Regions from separate parts of the Paenibacillus sp. P46E genome, predicted to be linked through region 1. Evidence: a T-box and tRNA genes for the amino acid it is inferred to sense, from the RefSeq annotation. Region 1 holds a T-box; the other regions hold tRNA genes.
What was found. The T-box of region 1 lies ahead of A3849_RS11730 (arginine--tRNA ligase). A T-box ahead of a tRNA ligase gene usually reads a tRNA of that ligase, here a tRNA-Arg.
Positions count from the first base shown of each region.

Region 2: it has a tRNA-Arg gene. The T-box ahead of A3849_RS11730 (arginine--tRNA ligase) is inferred to sense a tRNA for this amino acid. The anticodon was not compared.
Region 3: it has a tRNA-Arg gene. The T-box ahead of A3849_RS11730 (arginine--tRNA ligase) is inferred to sense a tRNA for this amino acid. The anticodon was not compared.

Region 1 covers NZ_LVYZ01000035.1:54,298-62,147, forward strand. The annotation lists gene A3849_RS11710 (cadherin-like beta sandwich domain-containing protein) at 1-1,228, shown strand, start outside; gene A3849_RS11715 (DEAD/DEAH box helicase) at 1,498-4,887, shown strand; gene A3849_RS11720 (hypothetical protein) at 4,991-5,350, opposite strand; gene A3849_RS11725 (hypothetical protein) at 5,552-5,866, shown strand; T-box leader at 6,119-6,339, shown strand; gene A3849_RS11730 (arginine--tRNA ligase) at 6,415-7,850, shown strand, end outside.
Region 2 covers NZ_LVYZ01000042.1:91,791-99,640, reverse strand. The annotation lists gene A3849_RS15325 (AAA family ATPase) at 1-461, shown strand, start outside; tRNA gene A3849_RS15320 (tRNA-Glu) at 545-616, shown strand; tRNA gene A3849_RS15315 (tRNA-Val) at 696-771, shown strand; tRNA gene A3849_RS15310 (tRNA-Met) at 807-883, shown strand; tRNA gene A3849_RS15305 (tRNA-Asp) at 888-965, shown strand; tRNA gene A3849_RS15300 (tRNA-Gly) at 1,050-1,124, shown strand; tRNA gene A3849_RS15295 (tRNA-Arg) at 1,131-1,207, shown strand; tRNA gene A3849_RS15290 (tRNA-Leu) at 1,230-1,308, shown strand; gene A3849_RS15285 (MFS transporter) at 1,376-2,587, opposite strand; gene A3849_RS15280 (helix-turn-helix domain-containing protein) at 2,703-3,602, shown strand; gene A3849_RS15275 (YhgE/Pip domain-containing protein) at 3,686-4,849, opposite strand; gene fabV (enoyl-ACP reductase FabV) at 5,075-6,265, opposite strand; gene A3849_RS15265 (ornithine cyclodeaminase family protein) at 6,426-7,400, shown strand; gene A3849_RS15260 (dipeptidase) at 7,414-7,850, shown strand, end outside.
Region 3 covers NZ_LVYZ01000030.1:125,921-133,770, forward strand. The annotation lists gene A3849_RS08350 (GGDEF domain-containing protein) at 31-1,272, opposite strand; gene katA (catalase KatA) at 1,480-2,937, shown strand; gene A3849_RS08360 (copper amine oxidase N-terminal domain-containing protein) at 3,129-5,408, opposite strand; gene A3849_RS08365 (helix-turn-helix transcriptional regulator) at 5,680-6,633, opposite strand; tRNA gene A3849_RS08370 (tRNA-Gly) at 6,790-6,860, opposite strand; tRNA gene A3849_RS08375 (tRNA-Pro) at 6,873-6,946, opposite strand; tRNA gene A3849_RS08380 (tRNA-Arg) at 6,972-7,048, opposite strand; tRNA gene A3849_RS08385 (tRNA-Gly) at 7,059-7,133, opposite strand; tRNA gene A3849_RS08390 (tRNA-Leu) at 7,141-7,224, opposite strand; tRNA gene A3849_RS08395 (tRNA-Lys) at 7,242-7,317, opposite strand; tRNA gene A3849_RS08400 (tRNA-Gln) at 7,358-7,432, opposite strand; tRNA gene A3849_RS08405 (tRNA-Asp) at 7,640-7,717, opposite strand; tRNA gene A3849_RS08410 (tRNA-Met) at 7,722-7,798, opposite strand; tRNA gene A3849_RS08415 (tRNA-Val) at 7,823-7,850, opposite strand, start outside.

The DNA.
Region 1 (7,850 bases):
AACGGTAGATCTGGGCGTTATATCCAATGTCCAGGTGAATAACAGGCAGCACTCCATTCTATCCCTGGATCAAGGCAAGCTCGAAGGAATCCTGGGTGCACAGCCGCCTGGCGCCGAGATCTCCATAGAATTTGTCAACAGTTCAGAAGTACAGACCGTAGAACTTAACGGACAAGTGCTTCGATATTTACAGCAGAATCAGGCCTCTTTATCCGTTCAGGGCGGCAAAGCAACCTATATCATTCCCTTACAGCATATCAGCTGGAATACGATAACAGGTCAGCTCGGAGCGAACGTATCCGCAGCAGAGGTGCGCATTCAAATTGAGATTGCCGCTCTGGATACAAGTCTGGACAGCAACGCCCGCGCTGCCGCTGCCCAACATAGCTTTACCTTCCTTGCCGAGCCGCTCGACTTCTCGGTAAAGCTCATTCACGGCAGTCAAACCACCAACCTGTCCGGCTTCAGCACTTATGTAAAACGGATCTTCTCTCTTCCAGCCGGTACAGATGTAAGCAGCGCTACCGGCATTGTGATTGAAACGGACGGTACCGTGCGCCATGTTCCCACCCGGTTTGTACAGCAGGAAGGGGGGTATAACGCGGTCATCAGCAGTCTCACCAATAGCACATATGCTGTTGTTACCCACCCGGTGGAATTCAGGGATATGTCCAGACACTGGGCAAAAACGGCCGTCAATGACCTGGGGGCAAGGATGGTTATTGACGGCAGCGGGAAAGGCTACTTCCTGCCAGACCGTGAGATGACACGCGCCGAATTCGCCGCGATTCTGGTCCGTGGACTCGGACTTAACACGGCTCACGGCTCCGCTCCTTTCAAGGACGTGAGCAGCTCCGACTGGTACAGCAGTATGGTGCAAACCGCCTACCTTCACCAGTTGATCAGCGGATTCGATGACGGTACCTTCCGGCCCGGCGATTCCATCACCCGCGAGCAGGCGATGACCATGATTGCAGAGGCGATGCATCTCACCGGACTTTCAGCGAAGCTCACAAGCAGCAGCACAGCTGAACTTCTGAGAGGCTTCTCCGATGCGGGTGAAGCTTCTGCGTGGGCGCTGGACAGTATTGCCATCAGCCTGCAGGCAGGTCTGATCACAGGCCGCAGCGGAATGGAGCTTGCTCCACAATCCCATGTTACAAGAGCGGAGGCAGCCGTGATGCTGCAAAGACTGCTCCAGAAATCCGGACTCATCCAATCGCGTTAAGCGCGTCGTCCGACCCACGGCCATCCTGGGCCTGCAGATCTGCGGGCCCAGGATGGCTTTTTTTAAATATAAGGATTTATATGTTTCACGCTATAAATCATCCTTATATTTCTCGCTGAAACGGATTCCTGAAAGCGATACGTAGTATCGCTGCTTCGGAAGCATAAGCTTTTAAAAGGACGGCGAAGCCGTTTCCACTTGATTCCTGCTTTGAAGGCGTACGCATGTTCTGCTAATATGGAAGCTAGAGCAATCCAGGAATTAAGGATATGTTAAAAGGAAGTGATCATGCGGTGAGTTTTTATGTGCCGGAACGGGTAATCAGACTGCTGTGCGGTAAGGCAGCTTTTGAACGGGGCTCAGAGGATTATGAAGCTGGAAAGGTCCGGCTGGCCGCCGTAGAAGATAATGAGGGACTGGAATATTCGAAATATCAGGCTACTGTCTACGGACTGGAGCCTTACGATATCACGCTAACCATAGACAGCGACGGAGATGTGAACGGCAAATGCTCCTGTCCCGCGTATTCCCACGGTGGACCGTTTTGCAAGCATATTGCCGCTGTTCTGGTATCTATCCTCTATGCCGAGGAAGACGTGGATGGACACTCATCGGGAACGGAGCCGGAGGCTGACCTCAGCAATCTTGAGGTGTATACAGGAAAGACTGGCGTGCTATTCCCCCGTCATTCGGAGAGTAATCCGCCAAACTTAGCTGATACATCACATGACCGGCATCTTGTAAGCAGCATGCTGGGGTTGTTCGGGAACAGCCGTCAGCGCCCGAGCGGCGCAGGAGCCTATATAGACGTTAGAATCCCGCTGGAAATGGAATTTATCTGCAAACCCTTTTCCTATAACTTTGGCAACCGCATGCTCGGCCTTGAACTGAAGGTTGGCCCCAAACGCCTCTACATTGTCCAGAAAATAAGAGCATTTCTGGATCGCGTCCGCCGCGGCGAACCCTTTGAATTCTCCAAGCACTTCATCTATGACCCTGCAGAACACAGCTTCAAGAAGGAAGACAATGCAGTGCTGCTGAAGCTGATTGAGATTCTTCTGAATGAACGGGTCTACCAAGGCCATACCTCCCCTTATTCCTCCTATCCGGGAAATTTGGGCGGAGAGCGGGTGCTGGCCATTCCGCCTTTTTTCTGGGAATCTCTTCTGCCTGTTCTGGGAGCATCCTCTTCTGTTCATTGGCAGGCTGGCGACACGGTCACCGCAGGCATTCCCATTGAAAGCGGGCTCCCTAAGCTAAGTTTTCAGTTTGATGAGGCTGAAGAAAAAGGCTACCGGCTGGACATTAAGGGACTGGCACAACTTACGGTCATGGAGGATTACGGGCTTGTGCTGTCTGAAAGCAAGCTGCTGAAGCTGCCGGTGCAGGAATGCATACGTCTCTCTGAGCTGAAGAAGATGCTGTCCGAGTCCAGAACCAACGGGATCGTTATCGCTCCAGGGCAGATGGAACCTTTTATGGACAAGGTGATTCCCGGCCTCAAAAAGCTGGGACAGGTTCATATCGCTGCTGCCATTGCTGACCGGGTTGTACAAACGCAGCTGCAAGCCAGACTCTATCTGGACCGGGTGCGGGACCGGCTGCTGGCCGGGCTTGAATTCCAGTACGGAACGATTGTTATCAATCCGCTGGAGGAGCAGGTGCGGGACCGTGGCGATGAAGTCATCCTCATGCGGGATAGTGAAACCGAGCAGCGGATTCTGGAGCTGATGGCCCATGAGTCTTTTGCCCGGACGGACAGCGGCTATATTATGAACGACGAGGAAGGGGAATATGACTTCCTGTACCATACGATTCCATTGCTGGAGCCCTTGCTGCAGGTATACGCGACTACTGCTGTCAAGTTGAGGATGCCTACCGGTACGTACGTCCCTAAGGCCAGTTTGACCTGGAATGAAAAAACCGACTGGCTTGATTTCAAATTCGGTATGGACGGCATTCCCGAGTCAGATATCGTATTGGTATTGAAGTCCTTGCAGGAGAAGCGCAAATATTACCGCCTGCCGGACGGGGCACTGCTGCCGCTGGAAACCGCCGAGTTCCAGGAAATTATTGCACTCATTAACGAGCTCGGAATGGGGACTGCCGATATCCCTGCCGCAGAATTCTCTCTGCCTTTAATCCAGGGCCTTCACTTGGATGCCGATACTGGCAAAGGAGGTACCGATGCTATCCGTATTGGACGCTCCTTCCGCCGTCTTCTGGCGAACATGCACAGTCCGGAGAATCTTGACTTTCCGCTCCCGGAGACACTAGCTCCGGTGCTGCGGGATTACCAGCAGTATGGCTTCCAGTGGCTGAAGACGCTGGCTCACTACCGTTTTGGAGGCATCCTGGCCGATGATATGGGGCTGGGCAAAACGCTGCAAAGCATCGCTTTCCTGCTCTCAGAGCTGGAAGATATCCGCAAGACCGGGCTGCCTGCGCTTATTGTTGCGCCTGCCTCCCTGCTCTACAACTGGCAGAATGAGCTGAAGCGCTTTGCTCCGCAGATCCAAGCGGCTATCGCCGACGGGGACCTGACCGAACGGAGACGGACGCTGCGGAATACAGCAGGCTGTGATGTTTTGATCACCTCCTATCCGCTGCTGCGCCGCGATGTCGAGCTGTACGTTAAGCGTTCTTTCCATACACTCATCCTGGATGAAGCGCAGGTCATCAAGAACCATGCCACCCAGACGGCACAGGCGGTAAAAGCATTGCAGGCGCGCTACCGCTTCGCCCTCACCGGAACCCCGGTCGAAAATGCGCTGGAGGATCTCTGGTCGATCTACGGCGTCGTGTTTCCCGGACTGTTCCCGGGCAAAAAAGCCTTTCACGATTTGCCCCGGGAGACTGTCGCCAGGCGGATCCGCCCGTTTCTGCTGCGCCGCCTGAAAAGTGATGTACTCCAAGAGCTGCCGGAGAAGATCGAATCCCTTCAGGCCTCCGAGCTGCTGCCGGAGCAGAAAAAGCTGTACGTCGCCTATCTCGCCAGACTGCGGAAGGAAGCGCTGAAGCATCTGGACAGCGATGAATTCGGCAATGGGTTCGGTAATGGGCGAATCAAGGTGCTTGCCGGACTTACCCGCCTGCGCCAGTTATGCTGTCACCCTGCACTTTTTGTGGAAGGCTATACGGGCGGATCGGGTAAATTCGAGCAACTGCTGGAGATTATCGAGGAATGCCGCAGCTCCGGCAAGCGGATGTTGATTTTCTCGCAATTCACCGAGATGCTTGGGATGATCAGCCGCGAGCTGGGCTTGCAGGGGATTTCACACTTCTACCTGGACGGCCATACTCCTGCTTCTAAGAGGGTTGAACTGTGTGGACTTTTCAATGAAGGAGAAAGGGACCTGTTCCTCATCTCGCTCAAAGCCGGGGGGACAGGCCTGAATCTGACCGGAGCAGACACCGTCATTCTCTATGATCTGTGGTGGAATCCCGCTGTCGAACAGCAGGCCGCAGACCGGGCACACCGGATCGGACAAAAGAAAGTGGTGCAGGTGATCCGCCTGATTGCTCAAGGCACGGTAGAAGATAAAATGTACGAGCTGCAGCAGAAGAAAAAAAATCTGATCGATGAAGTCATCGAGCCGGGTCAGGAAGCCTTATCTTCCCTAACGGAGCAGGATATCCGCGAGATTCTGATGATCTGATCCACATCTGGAAATAATCATCCCACATAACTAAGCAGGGACCTCCTCACTTATACCGCCGGAAGGTCCCTGTTTCTGTTTTCATTTTCCAATTTGATTCGTATTATGCACCCTGACTTGTTTTCTCGTGTTCCACGACCCGGTGTGTTCCGACCAGCTGACCAGAAGATTGTTTGCCCCACACGGATATTCCAACAGCCTCCACATCTCCAGAACCGGTTGTAAACACAAACTCGAAGGCATCCAAATCAGCAAAATAATTTCTCGTCACAACTTCATCGGGTCCGATATTAATCATTTCATTTACATACAACGTTCTTGTTGTGCCAAGCACATACCCTTGAATGGTTACAGTGACAGCATTTACTGTATTTCTGCATACCATTTTCACCGTCACCAGCTGTGTGGGTCTAACCCCCAGAACCGTATTGTTCTCCAGGGGGCCCGTTGATACAATAGCCATCTTGTCCCATTCCTCCTTTCTTGTATTCACCATTCAGTCTATGAAGCTAAGACTCTTGCAGTGTTTGATCCTAGTCGCACAATATATTCATATTCGAGCAAGCGGCTAACCGTGTGGACAGAAGACAGGCTCCATTCACCGATATCAGCTCAAGTGCATAGAGTGTAGAAATAGATTGTTTTATGGAAGAAGGGAGATTCCATGCCCCCTCCTGGAAAGGGAAAAAAGACCGGTGCCAACAAACAACCGGCTAATCCCAACAAGCAAATTCCAAAAGGATTGGAATATACAGTGGCTGTGCTGCTGCTGACCGGCAAACTGCGGGTAGATTCTATCCAGATGTATACCGATGCTTCCCTATTCGTCAGTTTGACGGGAAAGTATAAATCCTTGGGCGATTTAAGCACCGGTAATTCTAACAATGTAGATAAGCTGGTCCGTTTTCTGGATGATAACAGCAGTTTGACCCTGAACGAAATCATGACCGCCCTGAAGAAAAAAACCGATAACTCCTGAAGCCCGGAAAAATGACGAAAGGGAGGCGCGTTGACGGATGGACAGCTTTGACGGAGAAGACTTTGCCGGCGGTATTCTGCTTGTAATCGTAATTGCCCTGCTGATATACGGCTCGACAGACATTAAAAATCTAACGGGTGCACCCGCTGCGGATTGATCGGTTAATCTCAGGCGCCCTGATGTCTGGTTTGGCCTCACCACAAAATGGCTATTGCTTTCTCCCAAAAATTCGCTATACTGATAAAAATCAATCCACATTCGATGAACGGGAAAGTAGTGATTCAGGACCCTAGTCCCCAGCGAGCCGGGAGAGTGTAAGCCGGTACAGATCCTGTCATGAAGCGCACCCGGGAGATGGACTTCTGAACTTGCAGTAGGAAGCCCCGGCTGAAGGCCGTTAACCTGTGAGGTGGCTGAACCCTGTGTTCGGCAACGAGAGTGGTACCGCGAGCGCTTATGCCCTCGTCTCTTTTAGAGACGGGGCTTTTTTGTGTTTACCGGGCCTCTTGGATTTGCAGCTGTAGTGCATTTTTTAAGGAGGGAATCCAATGTTAAGTCAACTGATTAGCAACCATTTGGAACAAAGCGTAAACAAAGTAATCCGTAGTCTCGGGGGAGAACCTGCAGAACCGGTAACCATTGCGCTGGAGCAGCCTGCGAACGCCGATTTCGGTGATTATTCAAGCAACATTGCCATGCAGTTAGCCAAAAAACTGCGCAAAGCTCCCATGTCCATCGCCGGACTAATCACCGCAGAGCTTCAGCAGATGGGCGTTGCCGGCGGATTGTTCGAGCGCATCGAGATCGCCGCTCCGGGATTTATTAATATATACATCAACTGGCAGGAATGGGCAGGCTATTCCTTCGAACTGCCTCCGGGCAGCGGGGAAAAAGTAATTGTCGAGCATACCAGCGTCAATCCGAACAAATCTATGCATATAGGCCACCTGAGAAACTCCTGTATCGGCGATGCGCTGGTCAGAATTTTGCGGAAAACAGGGTACAACGTGGAGGTCCACAACTATGTGGATGATCTGGGCAATCAACTGGCGGATACGGTAGTGGGCCTGCTTCATGTGCCGCTGGCCGGAGAGCATGTCCGTTTCGGGGATTACTGCTGGGATATTTATGCCGCCGTCAACAAGGAGTATGCACTGCAGCCGGAGAGAGTCCATAAACGGACGGACATTCTCCATGAACTGGAGGAAGGCCACGGCAATACGGCCTGGCTCGGCCAACTGGTTGCGGAACGGATCGTAAAAGAGCATGTCGCGGAGATGGACAACTTTGGCATCGGGTACGATCTTCTGGTCTGGGAGAGCAGTATTTTAAAGGGGGGCTTCTGGTCATCCGCCTTCAGTCTGCTGAAAGAGACCGCAGTGTTTGTCCAAGAGACAGAGGGTAAACTAGCAGGATGCTGGATTCTGAAACAACCGGGTGCTGACGGGACGGAGAGCGATTCGGAGGATCATCAAAAGGACAAGGTGCTGGTGCGTTCTAACGGAATCTTGACCTACACTGCCAAGGATATTGCCTATCATCTCTGGAAATTCGGATTGCTGGACAAGGATTTCAGCTACAGCGAATTCAACTCGGGACTATGGACAACCGGTTTGACTGGAGGCCCTATGGCTTTTGGCAAGGCGGACAGAGTGGTCAACGTCATCGACTACCGGCAGGAGTACCCGCAGGCGATGGTGAAGCAGGCGCTTGAGGTGCTGGGGTATGCGGAGCAGGCAGAGAAGCTGCATCATGTCAGCTACGGTGTAGTTTCACTCAGTCCGGCTTCCGCCGCTGAGCTTGGCATCGATACTTCAGAGGGCAAAAGCTCCTATGCCATGTCCGGCCGCCAAGGGATTGGCGTCAAGGTGAGCGATCTGGTCCAGCTCATGGAGAGTAGCATCGAAGCCGCCCGCTCCGACAAAACCGGCCTCTCCAGCCGGCTCATCGCCACCGCCGGAATCCGTTATTACTTGCTGCGCTT
Region 2 (7,850 bases), on a different contig from region 1:
CTCAGTCCTTTGTTTTTGACCCTGAGATAACTGGATATTATCTTAGAGAAAACATCCCGCATGTCATGTCAAAAACGGATTTCCAGGATTATACTCTCTGGAGAGACTTTAATTATCAAATGTTGAAATACATAGATTCTGAATACAGTGGGACGGTTATCGTACCGATGACAGTGGCTGATCCTATTTATTTCATAGAGATCGTAGGGAGACTAAGAGAGGAAGGAATACTGATTAGTCAGTTCACCTTACGGGCCTCCCGTGAAACGCTGTTAACAAGATTGCGAAGCCGTGGAGAGGAGGAAAATTCATGGGCTGCCCAACAAATTGATAGATGTGTTGAGGGCTTGAACCATGAGGTATTCCACTATCATTTGGACACAGAGCGGCTGTCAATTGAAGATGTGGTAGAGTGTATTGCATTGCTGTTAGATATCACACTACTGCCAAGAATCAGTTGAAATCAAAATGAAATATTTTTATTGCTTTATCCATTTAAACTTGATATAATATTTTTTGTTGTCGAAAAGAATAATAATATTAAGGCTCGTTGGTCAAGGGGTTAAGACACCTCCCTTTCACGGAGGTAACATGGGTTCGAATCCCATACGAGTCATTGTTTTAATTTGAAGGTTATAATAATGTTTGCATTTTGCGTGAGAATGTGTTAAGATCATTAAGTTGCTTCTTTCAATGGAGGCTTAGCTCAGCTGGGAGAGCATCTGCCTTACAAGCAGAGGGTCGGGGGTTCGAACCCCTCAGCCTCCACCAGGGAACCATTATTGAATAGAATTTTTTATTACTGACGCGGGGTGGAGCAGCCCGGTAGCTCGTCGGGCTCATAACCCGAAGGCCGCAGGTTCAAATCCTGCCCCCGCAACCAATTTGGAACCGTGGTGTAGTTGGCCTAACATGCCTGCCTGTCACGCAGGAGATCGCGGGTTCGAATCCCGTCGGTTCCGCCATTATTACACTTTTTTAGAGACGATAATCCATTAAGGGTTCGTTGAGGTATCTTACTTAAGAAATGAATGCTATACATACCGTGTGCGGACGTGGCTCAGCGGTAGAGCATCGCCTTGCCAAGGCGAGGGTCGCGGGTTCGATTCCCGTCGTCCGCTCCATAATTTGCGCCCTTAGCTCAGCTGGATAGAGCGTTTGACTACGAATCAAAAGGCCGGGAGTTCGAATCTCTCAGGGCGCGCCATTTATCTTTTAACTAATAATTCGCCGGCGTGGCGGAATGGCAGACGCGCTCGACTCAAAATCGAGTGGGAAACCGTGGAGGTTCGAGTCCTCTCGCCGGTATACTTTAGTAGCCTTGTAAATCGCTTTTAGCGGTGTGCAAGGCTATTTTTATTTTGTGGGAATTATCTTATGTATTGAATATGTTCCACTGATGCTTGAATTTGGATAGAACAATGAGTCCGGAGCCGATTATGCATATGAGGCATATTAGTCCGAATACAGAGAATCCGGATTGGAAGCCGAATTGATTCAACAGAAGCGTTCCCAGGATAGGACCTCCGATAGTGCCGATTTTGACGAACTCGGAGCAGCCGAAATATAAGCCTTTGGCTGATTCTGAGGCAAGCTCATCTACCATTGTATCGAAGCGAGCACCTATTAATAGTTCTCCCAGACTGAAAAGTAGGATGAATATCAGTGGAACTATAAATGAGGTAGCGGTAAAAAGGAAGGACAAAAAACTCATGCTGATCAGTAAATTGCTGAGCAGTACAACGTTAAAGGGGTTCCAGTTGGATATCCAACGAAGCATTGCAAACTGGGCTACGAGAACAATAAAGGCATTAGCTGATAACAAGGTAGAGTATAGCTGAACGCCGTTGGTTAAGGAACTAGTATTGGCCAGATACTGTGACACTGTCGCGTTCAACTGAGAGTAGCCGAAGAAGGAGAAACTCATACCGGCTAACAGCAGGAGGAAAACATGGTCTTGTAGGAGTAGTTTGAAGGCATGGGCGCTGTACTTCGCTTTTTGCGGTTCAGACACATGTATACCCGGCAGATCGCGGAAGAAGAAGCGTGTGGATATCCCGTATAGAATGTACAGAATGCCGAGGAGTACATAAGGAAATAATGTCATTTTCATGTTAAATAGCAGGCTTAGTAGTGGACCGACAAAAGCACCGAGATTAATCGCTGCATACCTCAGATTGAATACCAGTAGCCGATTCTCCCGGGGAGTCTGGGTAGAGAGTATTTTTTTGCTTGCTGGTTCAAAGATTGAGTAGCATAATCCGTTAAGGCCGCTGAGCAGGAGGAAATGCCAAGAACTATCGGCAAAATAAAAGAGTATGAACACGGTTCCCCAGACAATGGGGATGTACTCCACAATTCTTTTCAAAGAAAGCTTATCTGCCAGGAATCCGCCAAAACCGCCGAAACAAACATTGATGAGTGGATTTATGCTGAGGATATAACCTGTATCCAGGAGGGAAAGGCCCTTTTGATTCGTTAAAAAGATCGCCAGAAAAGGAGTGCTCATAAAAAGTGCTGTTCTCGTAAAAAGGGTTCCTATGAGGATATTCCAAACTGTGCTGTTCAGATTCCGATATATGCTCATTCTTATTCTCTTCCTTCTCTGCCGTAATGTATTTTCATTGCGTCGAATGTAGCATACAATGAAAAAAAGGCTGGAGAATTGTGCTGTATACTCACAACAAAAGTGGAGGGAAAGGATGTATCTAGGTACAACGATTCAACAGATTCGAAGGTCCAAAGGGATGAATCAAACTGAGGTTGCCCAGGGAATTATGAGCCGCTCCAATCTGTCGCGTTTTGAGGGAGGGAAGTATTATCCGGGTTATGACAAGCTGATTCTACTTCTGGATAAACTGGAGATGTCTCTTGAAGAGCTGCTGTTTCTGCATCAGGATCTCGCTCAGCCGATCAAACGGACACTGCATCTTACGTTGGTTGAAGCCGGGAACCGGTATGATTTTGAAAAGCTTAGGGAGACTAGCCATGAATGCCTTGCGATGTATCGGAGTACGGGAACAGATGCCTTTTACCATTTGTATTTACTTGGGCAGGGAGTGCTGATCCAGTATGGGCATGAAGATCAAATCAAGCAGATAAGTGAAGTAGCCAATACTATCAAGCCGTATTTGCTTGAGGTGGATACCTGGTATTTGTATGAGTTCAAACTGCTAAACAACTTCCTGTTCACTTTAAGCAGTGATGATGCCATTTTTTTTGGGCAAAGGGCTGTGCATGAGTTTGATAAATATCGTTCCTTTGCCGAGAGTAGAACTATTCAACAACATTTACTCCAAAACATCTCGAATATCTGTCTCGCTGAGCGGAATTATGAGAAAAGCCTATTCTTTCTCAAACGGGCATTACCGTTAGCTGACAAAACAAACCTGCTGTACGACAAGATTGTGACCTCTGTATTCTATGAAATTACATTAGTCTGCCTAAAGCAAAGCCAGGACACCACGAAATTAAAAAGCTATCTGGATATTCTGAAGCAGCTTGATTTCATGGACAGTTATACTGCCCTGTTGGAGGTGTGCCGAAAGCATCTTTATGAAGAATGGCCGCCACGTTCAGAAGGCAGTTTAATTATTAGCTAGAACAAGAGCAGCCTATCTTTTATTCATATGTAGCTATGAAAAAGAGCAAGCCCGTATAGGAGACACGGACTTGTTCTTTTGTTTTAGGAGGATGCAGGGCTTGCTGCTTCTACAGGAATCTTTTTGGGGGCACGGCGGACTACAGTCACTAGAGCGGAGAGCAGGGTGCAGGCGATTGCGATATAGACGAGAGCGAGCACGTCGTGCCTGATTCCCTGGCCGCCGATCACGAGATCCAACATGCCATCCACGGCGTAACGGGCCGGGAAGAATTGGCCGATCCAGACATAGAATGGTGACAGAATCTCGCGGGGAATGGTCGCACCGGAGGACAGCATCTGAATGGAGAGCAGACCGATGTTCATCCAGGCGCCTGCATCTCCAAAGAGTACGAGACTAAGCTGTGCAACTGTCATACAGGCTAGAATGATCAGGAATTCGAACATCCAGGTAGCGAAATATCCTGTAGTGAACGGGATGCCTAGGCTATTAATCAGTGTAGTGCTGATCAGAGAGGCCAGGAAGGCTACGGTACCCATAATAATAAAGCGTGCGGCGAACCGCTGCCATTTGCCTGCCTGGGAAGAGAGAACTATCGAAGCGCGGTTCAGGTTCATAGCAAGCAGCATGGAGCCGGTGAAGGAGGCTGTAACAATCATCAAAGGGACCATGGTTTGGGCAAAGTTAGTAGCAGGGTTAGTGATCTTCACATTGGCATGTATGCGGGACGAGATGCCGGATTTCAAAATATCGGCTTGTGCGGCCGGAATTTGCATGGCTTCAAGCGCCTGCTGAAGGCCTCGCACAGTAGTCTGCTTGTTCAATGCGGCAGTGATTTGAGCGGCTACCGTCTGCATGGCATTGGACACCATCTGCGGGTTGGATTGGTTGATTAAGTAGTCCAGCTCGGCTTGTTCCTCTGGATTACTCAGCTGCTTGGTGAACCCTTGCGGGATATTGATAATCATACGGATATCACGGCGGTTCATCGCATCCTTCGCTTCCTGCAAGGTCAGGTCAGTCTCGAGCCGGAACTTCAATGAGCTGCTAATTCCATCAATGATTGGCTGAGCAGCGGTGCCATCCTCATTAACAATAGCAATGGACATTTGGTTTACACGGTCACTAACATGATCGTACCCTGTCACCCAAATTAAGCTGAAGAAAACCTGGAATAAGAGTGCAGTGATAATTCCGACAATAGTGACAGGCTGCTTAAGAAACCTTTTTAATAATGAAATAGACATGAATACATCTCCTTTTATATACCAATGCGATCTATATCGTATTGTAATATATCATCTAGATATATAATTGACAAGAGTGATATTCATGTTTTGAAAAATACGGATATAATCAGCGATTGAGTTGGAACAGATCGTTGTGAAAAAATAGAAAACGTAAATAAGCCGCCCCCTCGAACTTCAGGGAGCGGCTTATTTATCAGGTGTGAGGCGGAATATTAAGAAGCTTTAAACCTGGTTGGGAATCTCTACCGAAGGATCGGTATCGGCTTCGTAATCCACACCTTCGGTCTGGAAGCCAAACAGATGGAAAAAGTCTTCGCGATAGCCCTCAAGGTCTGCCAGTTCAGGGACATTGTCGGTTTCGAGCTCGTTCCAGCGTCTCATAACCTCGATTTGCACATCCTCGCGCATTTCCCAATCATCGATACGGATCAGGTGGCTGCCGTCTGCCGCCGCTTCGCCGCCATTATACAAATGCTCTGCGAACAAACGGTACATTTGCTGGATGCAGTTTTCATGTAGTTCCTTATCCTTCATCACTCTATACAGTGCAGAAATGTACAGCGGAACCACTGGAATTGCCGAGCTGGACTGCGTGACAAGTGCTTTGTTAACCGATACAAAAGCACGGCCGCCTAAGGCAGCCAGCTTCTGATTCAGCGCGATAGCAGTCTGCTCCAGATCATTTTTGGCCTGTCCAATGGTTCCGTCCCGGTAAATCGGATGGGTAATTTTTGGCCCGATGTAGGAGTAGGCTACTGTGGTTGCCCCATCTGCCAGCACGCCGGCTGCTTGTAGCTGATCGATCCACATTCCCCAGTCTTCCCCGCCCATAACGGCGATTGTCTGGCGGACTTCTTCGTCTGTAGCAGGTTCAATAGTCACCGTTGAGACCTCTCCGGTATGGAAGTTCATGGTCTTGTTCGTATAGGCAGTGCCTACCGGCTTAATTACGGAGGAGAAGGTTTCGCCTGTTACGGGATGGGTACGGCGCGGGGAAGCGACACTATACACTACAAGATCAACTGTGCCATATTCCGCCTTGATAAGGTCAATTGTTGTGGTCTTGATGGCATCTGAGAAGGCATCCCCAACGATGCTGTGGGATTTGAGGCCTTGCTCTGCGGCTGCCTGTTCAAAAGCGGCAGAATTATACCACCCTGCAGAAGCGGTGCGAACTCCTTCAGCAGCCTTGTCAAAGAATACACCAATCGTATTGGCTCCGGCTCCAAAAGCGGCAGCAATCCGGGAAGCCAAACCATATCCGGTGGAGGCACCGATAACGAGCACATTCACGGGTCCGGTTAACTTCTTTTGTGCTTTTACGTAATCAATTTGTTCCTGTATTTGTTTGGCGCACCCTTCCGGATGGGCGGTTGTGCAAATGAAGCCGCGCGTTTTTGGCTGAATGATCATCAAGGATTACCCCTTTGTTTTAGTTTTTAACTTTTTTCGCTAATATAGAGTATAGCAAATGATGGCCTAGAAAGATAAGTATGATTGTATTTTTATAGTCATCAGTACATTTGGGCATTTGTGTAATCTGCTATTACTTGGTAAACGGGAGGGAACAGGAGTGAGGATTATAGGTGGAAGCGAAGCAGCGGAGATATTGACAATGAAGGCAGCGATCCAGGTAATGGGAGAGGTGCTGACGGATCTAGCACGCGGTGAGGCGGTGCAGAGCATGCGGCAGGTCTTGCCCCTGCAGGAGGGGAATCTTATGGGTCTGATGCCAGGGTATTTGCGGCGGGAGGCCGTGGCAGGAGCCAAAATAATCAGCGTATTCCCGCATAACCATAGCTTGGGGCTGCCCTCCCATCAAGGGGCTGTCTCATTATTCGATGCTTCCACGGGGAGTCTCCGAGCAATAGTTAATGGACAGGCGATTACAGCGATTCGTACGGCTGCGGTCAGTGCCGTGGCGACACAGCTGCTGGCTCGGGGAGATGCAGAAGTCCTGGCGATAATAGGGACCGGTGAGCAGGCCGAGAGTCATTTGGAGGCAATGCTGCAGGTCCGCCGAATCAGGTATGTCAAGGTATGGGGGAGAACGCAGGGCAAAGCAGAGCGCTTTGCGGAAGTGATGAGCGGGAAGTGGGGGGTGCAGATCAGCGCGGTTGAATCCGTCCGGGATGCAGTCCGGGATGCAGATATCATCTGCACCGTTACGGCATCCACGCAGCCGGTCCTCTTCGGAGAATGGGTCAAGCCGGGAGTACATATTAACGCGGTAGGCGCTTGCAGGCCGATGGACCGCGAACTGGATACGACGCTGGTTGCCGGGTCAAGGCTCTATGTGGACCGGCTGGAGTCTGCTGTCCATGAGGCGGGAGACTATCTGATTCCACTGGCTGAGGGTGCTATCTCCTCCGGGCATATTGTTGGTGAGATCGGCGGATTATTGTGCGGCAGCGGTATGGGCAGGAGCAGTGAGTTGGAAATTACACTGTTCAAAAGCCTGGGGCTTGCCATTGAAGATCTGGCCGCTGCCCATTACGTTTATGAACAGGCGGTTCTATTGAATAAAGGTATCGAGATTGCATTTTAGGAGGAGGGTATCCATGGACGAACCTGAGAGCTTGTATGATTTCAAATTAAGTGAGGAGCAAGAGGAGCGGGCACGCCGCCTTCATGATGAGAACATTAATATTGATCTGCTGTTTCAGGGGCCATTGTCGCCAAGCGTGATCCCGGAGGACATCTCCCGGAAGATTCATGAGCTGTGTGAGCCTTATAAGGACGATCCCATGCTCTTCAGTGCTATGCCCGCCAAGTGGGTAACGAAGCTGTCCGCAAGCGGTGAGATCCCCCAGTACAAGGAGGAGTGGTATAAGTCGGGAATTACGGCCGGCAACCGTGAGCTCCATCTAAATGATGGGGGGAGTATCATCACTAGCATGGCTGAAGTGCAGCTGCAGTTCGATTCCTCGCCCTGGCTGGTCAAAGCCTTGACGGCTGAAGATATCCGCAAGGCTAAGCGTGATGGCCGGAAAGCGGG
Region 3 (7,850 bases), on a different contig from region 1:
CCTCCAGCTTCAATGCTGCAGGCGGGATTTTTAGATTGTGCCGTTTGCGGTGGATACTCTGTTGCGGCCGCTCGTTTTCGCCACATATAACCCCTGATCTGCGAGCTCCATTAGCAGCGCAATCTCCCCCGGATTCGTCGCTTCACCTGCGGCGGCGCCTATGCTCACTGTAATATAGGAGCTGACTTCGGAATATCCGTGGTGAACCGACATTTGTTGAATACGCATACGGATTCTTTCACTAAGCCCCATCGCCCCGCTCACCCCGGTATCAAAGGCTGCAACGACGAACTCCTCACCCCCCAGCCGGGCTGCAAATTGCCGCTCCCCCTCCATTTCCCCATGGATCACCTGAGCCACTTCTTTAATGATCCGATCCCCTTCAGCATGCCCGTAGTTGTCGTTGAATGATTTGAAGTAATCAATATCAATGATTAATACAGCAACCATACTGGCCGCTTCCTTGCCCGAGCTTAACAGCTGTTGTATCCTTTGGTCGAAAGCACGGCGGTTCGGAATTTCTGTCAGCGCATCGATAAGCGATAACCTCTGCAGCTCCCCGTTGGCCCGGGCCAGTTCCTGATGTACTTTTTCATTCTGAATGACCTGCTCTTCCAGCTTCCGGTGGCTGTTCCCCAGCAGTATCCCGTTGTAATAATTGCTGCAATAGTTCACATAGAGAATTCTTGATGCCACCCAGGTAAAGAAAAGGAACAAAGTCAGATTGACGTAGTGGCCTATCAGTACATTCGAAGACGATTGAAACAAGGGGAGCCCGATATACAGCAATCCTGCCGAGACTCCATACAGGTACAGCACCATCCTGTTATTGAAATAAAAGATGACCGAAATGCTGACCAGATTAATCACAAAAGCCATCACTTGCCCATATAGCCGCTGATCCGACAACGTCACGACAGAACCCCAAATCACAAAAGTATACGCATATACGATAAACAGCTTCTCATACAGCCGATACCTGCCCTCCACCTGCTTGGCATCTCTTTCATAGGCTGCAGCTCCCAGCAGAAAAGCCACATTCAGTCCGATCATGAAAACATACATGATAAAATAAAAGCTGAAATGAAAGCTATCGTGCACCTTAGCGAAAGAAGCTACCAAGTCAGTGATTGCCAAAGCTGATTCAATGCCTATAATAATTTTGGCAAACAACTTGCCTCTGGAAATATTTTCGTTAAGCGTAAGGATGTGCAGTTCTCTGCGCTCCTCATCCGTCATCGTGAATGGCAGACTAATCAGCCGATCCAGCATGTTGTCTCCCCCTAACTGACCAAACTCCCTGTAATTCCAACAGCCCCATTATCGTTCATTTTTAAGCCTCAGCGCAACAGAAAATGCTTGATTCTCCAGGGTTATTTAAAATAATTATAATTTAGGATTGATATTTTAAATTTTTTTGATATTATAGTATTTATACTTATTCTAAATTCAAATCTTAATATGAGGTGGAGATTATTCATGAGTGAGAGCCATAACAGACTTACAACCAGCTGGGGAGCTCCTGTAGGGGATAACCAGAACTCCATGACAGCCGGTTCCCGTGGACCTACACTGCTGCAGGATGTACATTTGCTGGAAAAGCTGGCGCATTTCAACCGGGAGCGTGTGCCCGAACGTGTGGTTCATGCCAAAGGAGCGGGAGCCCATGGTTATTTTGAAGTCACCCAAGACCTGTCTCAATATACCAAAGCGGCTTTTCTGTCCGAAGTGGGCAAACGTACACCCATGTTCATCCGCTTCTCGACAGTAGCCGGGGAATTGGGGTCTTCCGATACCGTTCGCGATCCGCGCGGCTTCGCCGTGAAATTTTATACCGAAGAAGGTAATTACGATTTGGTCGGCAATAATACACCTGTCTTTTTCATCCGTGATGCAATCAAATTTCCGGACTTTATTCATACCCAGAAACGCCATCCGCAGACCCATCTGAAGAATCCCAATGCCGTCTGGGACTTCTGGTCCCTTTCACCGGAGTCGCTGCATCAAGTGACGATTCTGATGTCCGACCGCGGCATACCCGCTACGCTCCGCCATATGCACGGCTTCGGGAGCCACACATTCAAATGGGTCAATGCCGAGGGTGCAGCAGTGTGGGTCAAATACCATTTCAAAACAGAGCAGGGCGTAAAGAATCTCGATGTGAATCTGGCCGCGCAAATCGCCGGAGAGAATCCGGATTATCATACAGAGGATTTGTTCAATGCGATTGATAAGGGAGATTTCCCTGCCTGGAGACTGCATGTGCAGATTATGCCTGTAGAAGATGCTGATACCTACCGGTTTGATCCCTTCGATGTAACCAAGGTATGGTCGCAAAAAGATTACCCGCTCATTGAAGTAGGCCGCATGGTATTGGACCGCAATCCGGAGAATTATTTTGCAGAAGTGGAGCAGGCTACATTTTCTCCCGGCTCCTTTGTCCCCGGGATTGAAGCTTCTCCTGATAAAATGCTGCAGGGCCGCCTCTTCGCCTATGGCGATGCCCACCGCTACCGTGTAGGTGCGAATCACAATCAGTTGCCTATTAACCGCCCTATCGCCGAGGTGAACAATAACCAGCGCGACGGCGCAATGATTCATGGCAATAACGGCGGCGGTTCCGTCTACTACGAACCGAACAGCTTCGGCGGAGCAACAGAATTGCCTGCACACAAGCCGGCAGCTTTTGAAGTCACCGGGCAGGCCGACAGTGTAGCCTATAATCATGACGATCACTACACTCAGCCCGGGGACCTCTACCGTTTGTTGAGTGAAGAAGAACGTGCACGCCTGATCCGCAATATTGTAGGCGCCATGACCCCCGTCGAGAACAAAGAGATCAAGCTCCGCCAGATCGGACACTTCTACAAAGCAGATCCTGAGTTCGGCCAGCGCATAGCTGAAGGTCTGGGACTGACTATACCGCAAGGCGAGTAACCTGTCCCCTATGGTACGAATAAGCCTCGGCCGTGAAGGCCGGGCTTTATTTCATTCTGCCCGTCTGCCTATATAACCCGGCTCTCACAAGCTTCTTCATACAAACAGCCTGTGCCGCGTAGTTCCTTCTGGAACAGCGTAGCACAGGCTAGATTACTTTTTATAGTATAGCCGTCTCCACTTGAGCGTAGTTATATTTCAAACTCTTCCGTTGAATCTGAAAGACCACCATTCTGCACACCACTGCTATTGGCTACGGCAAGAATATATACCTTATATTTTTTTCCTTTAGTAATTAAAGCTCCGTTAACATCCCTTGTCGCAGTCACAATTGAAGGATTCGTTCCATTAGGAGCGATCGACTTATACAACGAAGCTTGCACCCCTAAGGCATCCGTCGATCCAAAGCCTTGCTTAGAAGGAACTACCAATACCCGGTACTCCGAGATATTCGTCTCAATGGATGATTTGTTGAAACTTATCAGTATTTTACCATCGTTCACACTATACGTTACATTCGTTACAGAGACAACCGGGATTTTACCCGACAAGGTTATGACAGGTGATTCCCCGGACAATACATTAGGCCCCGAGTAATTCGCGTTTCCGATTGATAACACATACACTTTATAGTTAATTCCGTCCTTTATCAAAGTGCCACGCACATCTCTGGTTGACGAGGTCAACACTTGATTAGTAGTAGATCCAGTTGTACTTACGGTTGTATAGTAGGTACTGGATACATTATTCGCATCAGATAAGCTGAAACTGCTGGAATATGACGCGGGCACTACCATAATCCGATACTGGCTAATATAGGTTTCATCCGTGGCATGAGTAAATGACACCTTCAGATCACGGCCATCACCATGGTCGTCAACGTCGCTAACACTCAAGTTAGAAACGGCACTCAAGCTCGAAACATTAAACAACATAATATCCGATGAAGCAGACGAAAGTACATTAGCCCCTAAATAAGACCCGCTTCCGATAGATAACACATACACTCTATAGCTAGTGCCATTCTTTATCAAATTGCCGCGTACATCTCTTGCTGACGAGTTCAATACTTGATTGGTAGTAGATCCTGATGTACTCACAGTTGTATAGTAGGCACTCGATGTATTATTCGCGTCAGATAAGCTGAAGCTGCTGTAATATGACGTAGGTACTACTATGATTCGGTATTGGCTAATATAGGTTTCGTCCGTAGCATGAGTAAATGACACCTTCAAATCACGGCCATCATTATAATCGCTAACGTCGCTAACACTCAAGCCAGTGATACCTACGCTTGACAGCGTAATTGCAGATGAAGCAGAAGACAACACATTATTAGCTGCATTACTGCTATCAATCGCCATGACAAACACCCGATAACTAACCCCTGTTTTAACAAGAGCTCCATCCACATCCTTGGCTCCTGAAGACAAGATCTGAGAGATGTTATAACCCGTCTTGCTAACTTGTATGGAATCAGAAGTGGAGACAGCGTTTGCTTTCGCCAAATTAAAAGTTGAATAATTCGCAGCTTTGATCACAAATATCCGATAAGAACTTACTTTGGTCTCATCTGACAGCTTGTTGAAGCTGACGAATAAATCTCGCCCATCGCCGTAGTCGCTGATATCATTTACTTTTACATTGCTTAGAAATTCAGAAGTGTTATTCACAAGTGTAATAGAGGAAGACCCACTAGAAAGCGTACTCGTATTATTCCCCTTGCCGACCGTCAAGACATAAGCTATATAAGCTTGATTACTCTTAACTAAGTCGCCATCAACCGTTCTCGATGTAGCAGTCAATTTAATCGTAGGATTGGAACCTGTTGCTAATACAGCGGAATAATTAGATGAGGCTATCGTTTGCGCTGATGACAGATTAAGGATATACCCTGCTTTAACAATCAGAACTCGGTAATGATCCACTAGTGACTCATCTGCCGCACGGGTGAAGCTAACTTGCAGATCCCGGCCGTCACCAAAGTCACTTACATCCTGCGCTGCTACGCTAGTAGCCGGACCTGCATTTCCAACGTTCGGGACCGAGGTGGTTATAGTCACAACTTTGGTCTTCGGGTTCCATCCCACTTCTCGACCCATAGCTTCACTTACAAACCGTGTCGGTACCATTGTTCTGCCCTTCAAATTTAGACCGGGTACATCTAGACTTACAGTCTTATTGTTAATCGTAGCGATCTTGGAGCCAATCTTCAATATAACCGTTGTATCATCCTTAGTGGCGGTTACTGTTTGTGTCTTCTGATTCCACTTGATGTTGGCATTAAAGGCTTCAAAGATTGCACGTAGCGGTACCATCGTCCGGCCACTTACCATTACAGGCGGCTGATCTGTTGACAATGGGACTCCATCAATAATAATACTAATGGGTGTATCCGCCTGAGCCGGGGACTGAAACATCATTGGAAACACTAACAACCCCACTACAATCGTAATCCATAACTTCTTCACAAGCTCATCCTCCTGGATATGCTAAAATCCTCATTTTTTTCTATCTATTTGACGCATCGAAGATGATAAAAGTTTCTCGATCTACGGGTTACAAAAAAATAACCTATTCACTGGTATAAGCTACATCTGTTCTACATGCAAAGAAGCTTGAGTTCCCCATAACGCTCTAAGTAACATCTGCCATGTGAGTGACGGGGACGAAAGCCTGCGCTCATTGATGCCTGTTGTATGTGCAGTCTTTCCAGTCAGGAATCGCTTATATCGTACCTGCTCACTTTTGATAAAGCTCCATCCACTGGGTAAGCTGACCCTTTAGCCCTTCTCTGGCCGACGCCGGTTCCAGAATTTCTGCATTTGGGCCATATTGCAGAATCCACTTGGTGAATTCCTTCTCATTATTGACAGTCACTTCAAACAGCAGGCTGCCATCCTGTTCATCGTTCATCCATGGATGGACAAAGAGCTCCTCTTCTTTAATATAACGGGCAATCTCAGGATGAAAACGCACCTTGAACTTGATATTTTTATTGCCACGGTCAATGGACCAGGTATTTTTCAGATATTTTTTAATATTGAAATCGCCTTTATCAAAGCCCTTATCCGTTACCTCCACCTCCTGAAAACGGCTGATACGAAAGGTCCGGATAGCCTCCTTAAGATGGCAGTACCCAATCAGATAGAACCGCTGATCCCGCGGAATCAAGTAATACGGATCAATCACACGCTGTGTAATTGCATTGCGCGACTGGGAATGATAAATTGCCCGAATACTCCGCTGCTCCACAATTGCGCCGATAATCGGCTGCAGGAAGTTCCTGCTTTCTTTGCGGTAAGCAGGTTTACCCATTTGAATAATATCGCCAATATTCTCAAGTATTGCGTTGGACTTGGATTTTTCCTTGAGATGTGTGCCCATGACCTTATCATAGGCGGTATGGAAGCCTGGGGGAATTTTATCCTGATTCAAGATAGAAGGTAGAAGAGAAAAGGCCATAGCCTCCTGCTCGGAGAAATCCAGCGGATACAAAAAAAACTTACCCATAAACCTATAGCCAGTACCTCTACCCTCGTTCGTTACTGGCGCAAAATGGCTTATGATCTCCAAATCCCTGTAGACAGTTCTTATGTTCACATCGCATCTGATCGCCAGATCCGAGGCTGTAATCCCTGGACTGGATTGGATCGCGTTGATAATTTTGAAGATCCGAATTACTTTGTCAGTCATAGATGTAGGCTCCTTAATTTCCTGGTATTCATGAATTGTGCTCGCCACTCTAATAATATCAGTTCCCTATACTTTCTGACTGTCGGCAAAAACACAATATGGTGAAAAGCACAAAAAAAACCCTTGCTCCACAAGGGTTTACTTGATTAACAATTAAGCGGGTGATGGGAATCGAACCCACGCTATCAGCTTGGAAGGCTGAAGTTCTACCATTGAACTACACCCGCACAGGTGTAAAATCGGGATGACACGATTTGAACATGCGACCCCCTGGTCCCAAACCAGGTGCTCTACCAAGCTGAGCTACATCCCGTTAATATATTCTTGTAAAATAATAATGGCGCGCCCTGAGAGATTCGAACTCCCGGCCTTTTGATTCGTAGTCAAACGCTCTATCCAGCTGAGCTAAGGGCGCAAAATCTATATGGAGCGGACGACGGGAATCGAACCCGCGACCCTCGCCTTGGCAAGGCGATGCTCTACCGCTGAGCCACGTCCGCAAAAACATGGTGCGCGTGAAGGGACTTGAACCCCCACGTCGTAAAACGCCAGATCCTAAGTCTGGTGCGTCTGCCATTCCGCCACACGCGCACACTTTAGAAGAAAAATGGTGAGCCATGAAGGACTCGAACCTTCGACACCCTGATTAAAAGTCAGGTGCTCTACCAACTGAGCTAATGGCTCTCAATATACTAAATCTTAACTCCACTTTGTGAGGTGAAGATGGCTGGGGATATAGGAATCGAACCTATGAATGACGGAGTCAAAGTCCGTTGCCTTACCGCTTGGCTAATCCCCAATATTAATAATTAGCAAAACCACGGAATCGGGCGGATACTCTATACTTCGAAATATAGGATTCTCAATCCCTGAAACCTTGATGCCACAATAATGGCGGAACCGACGGGATACTCTTCACTTCGTTGCGAGATTGCGATGTAATCCTCACGAAGCTTATGCTCCAACGAACCCTTAATGGATTCTCATCCCTGAAGCAGTGTATTGATGGCGGAACCGACGGGATTCGAACCCGCGATCTCCTGCGTGACAGGCAGGCATGTTAGGCCAACTACACCACGGTTCCAAATTGGTTGCGGGGGCAGGATTTGAACCTGCGGCCTTCGGGTTATGAGCCCGACGAGCTACCGGGCTGCTCCACCCCGCGTCAGTAAAAAACTTATAAGCACTATGGTGGAGGCTGAGGGGTTCGAACCCCC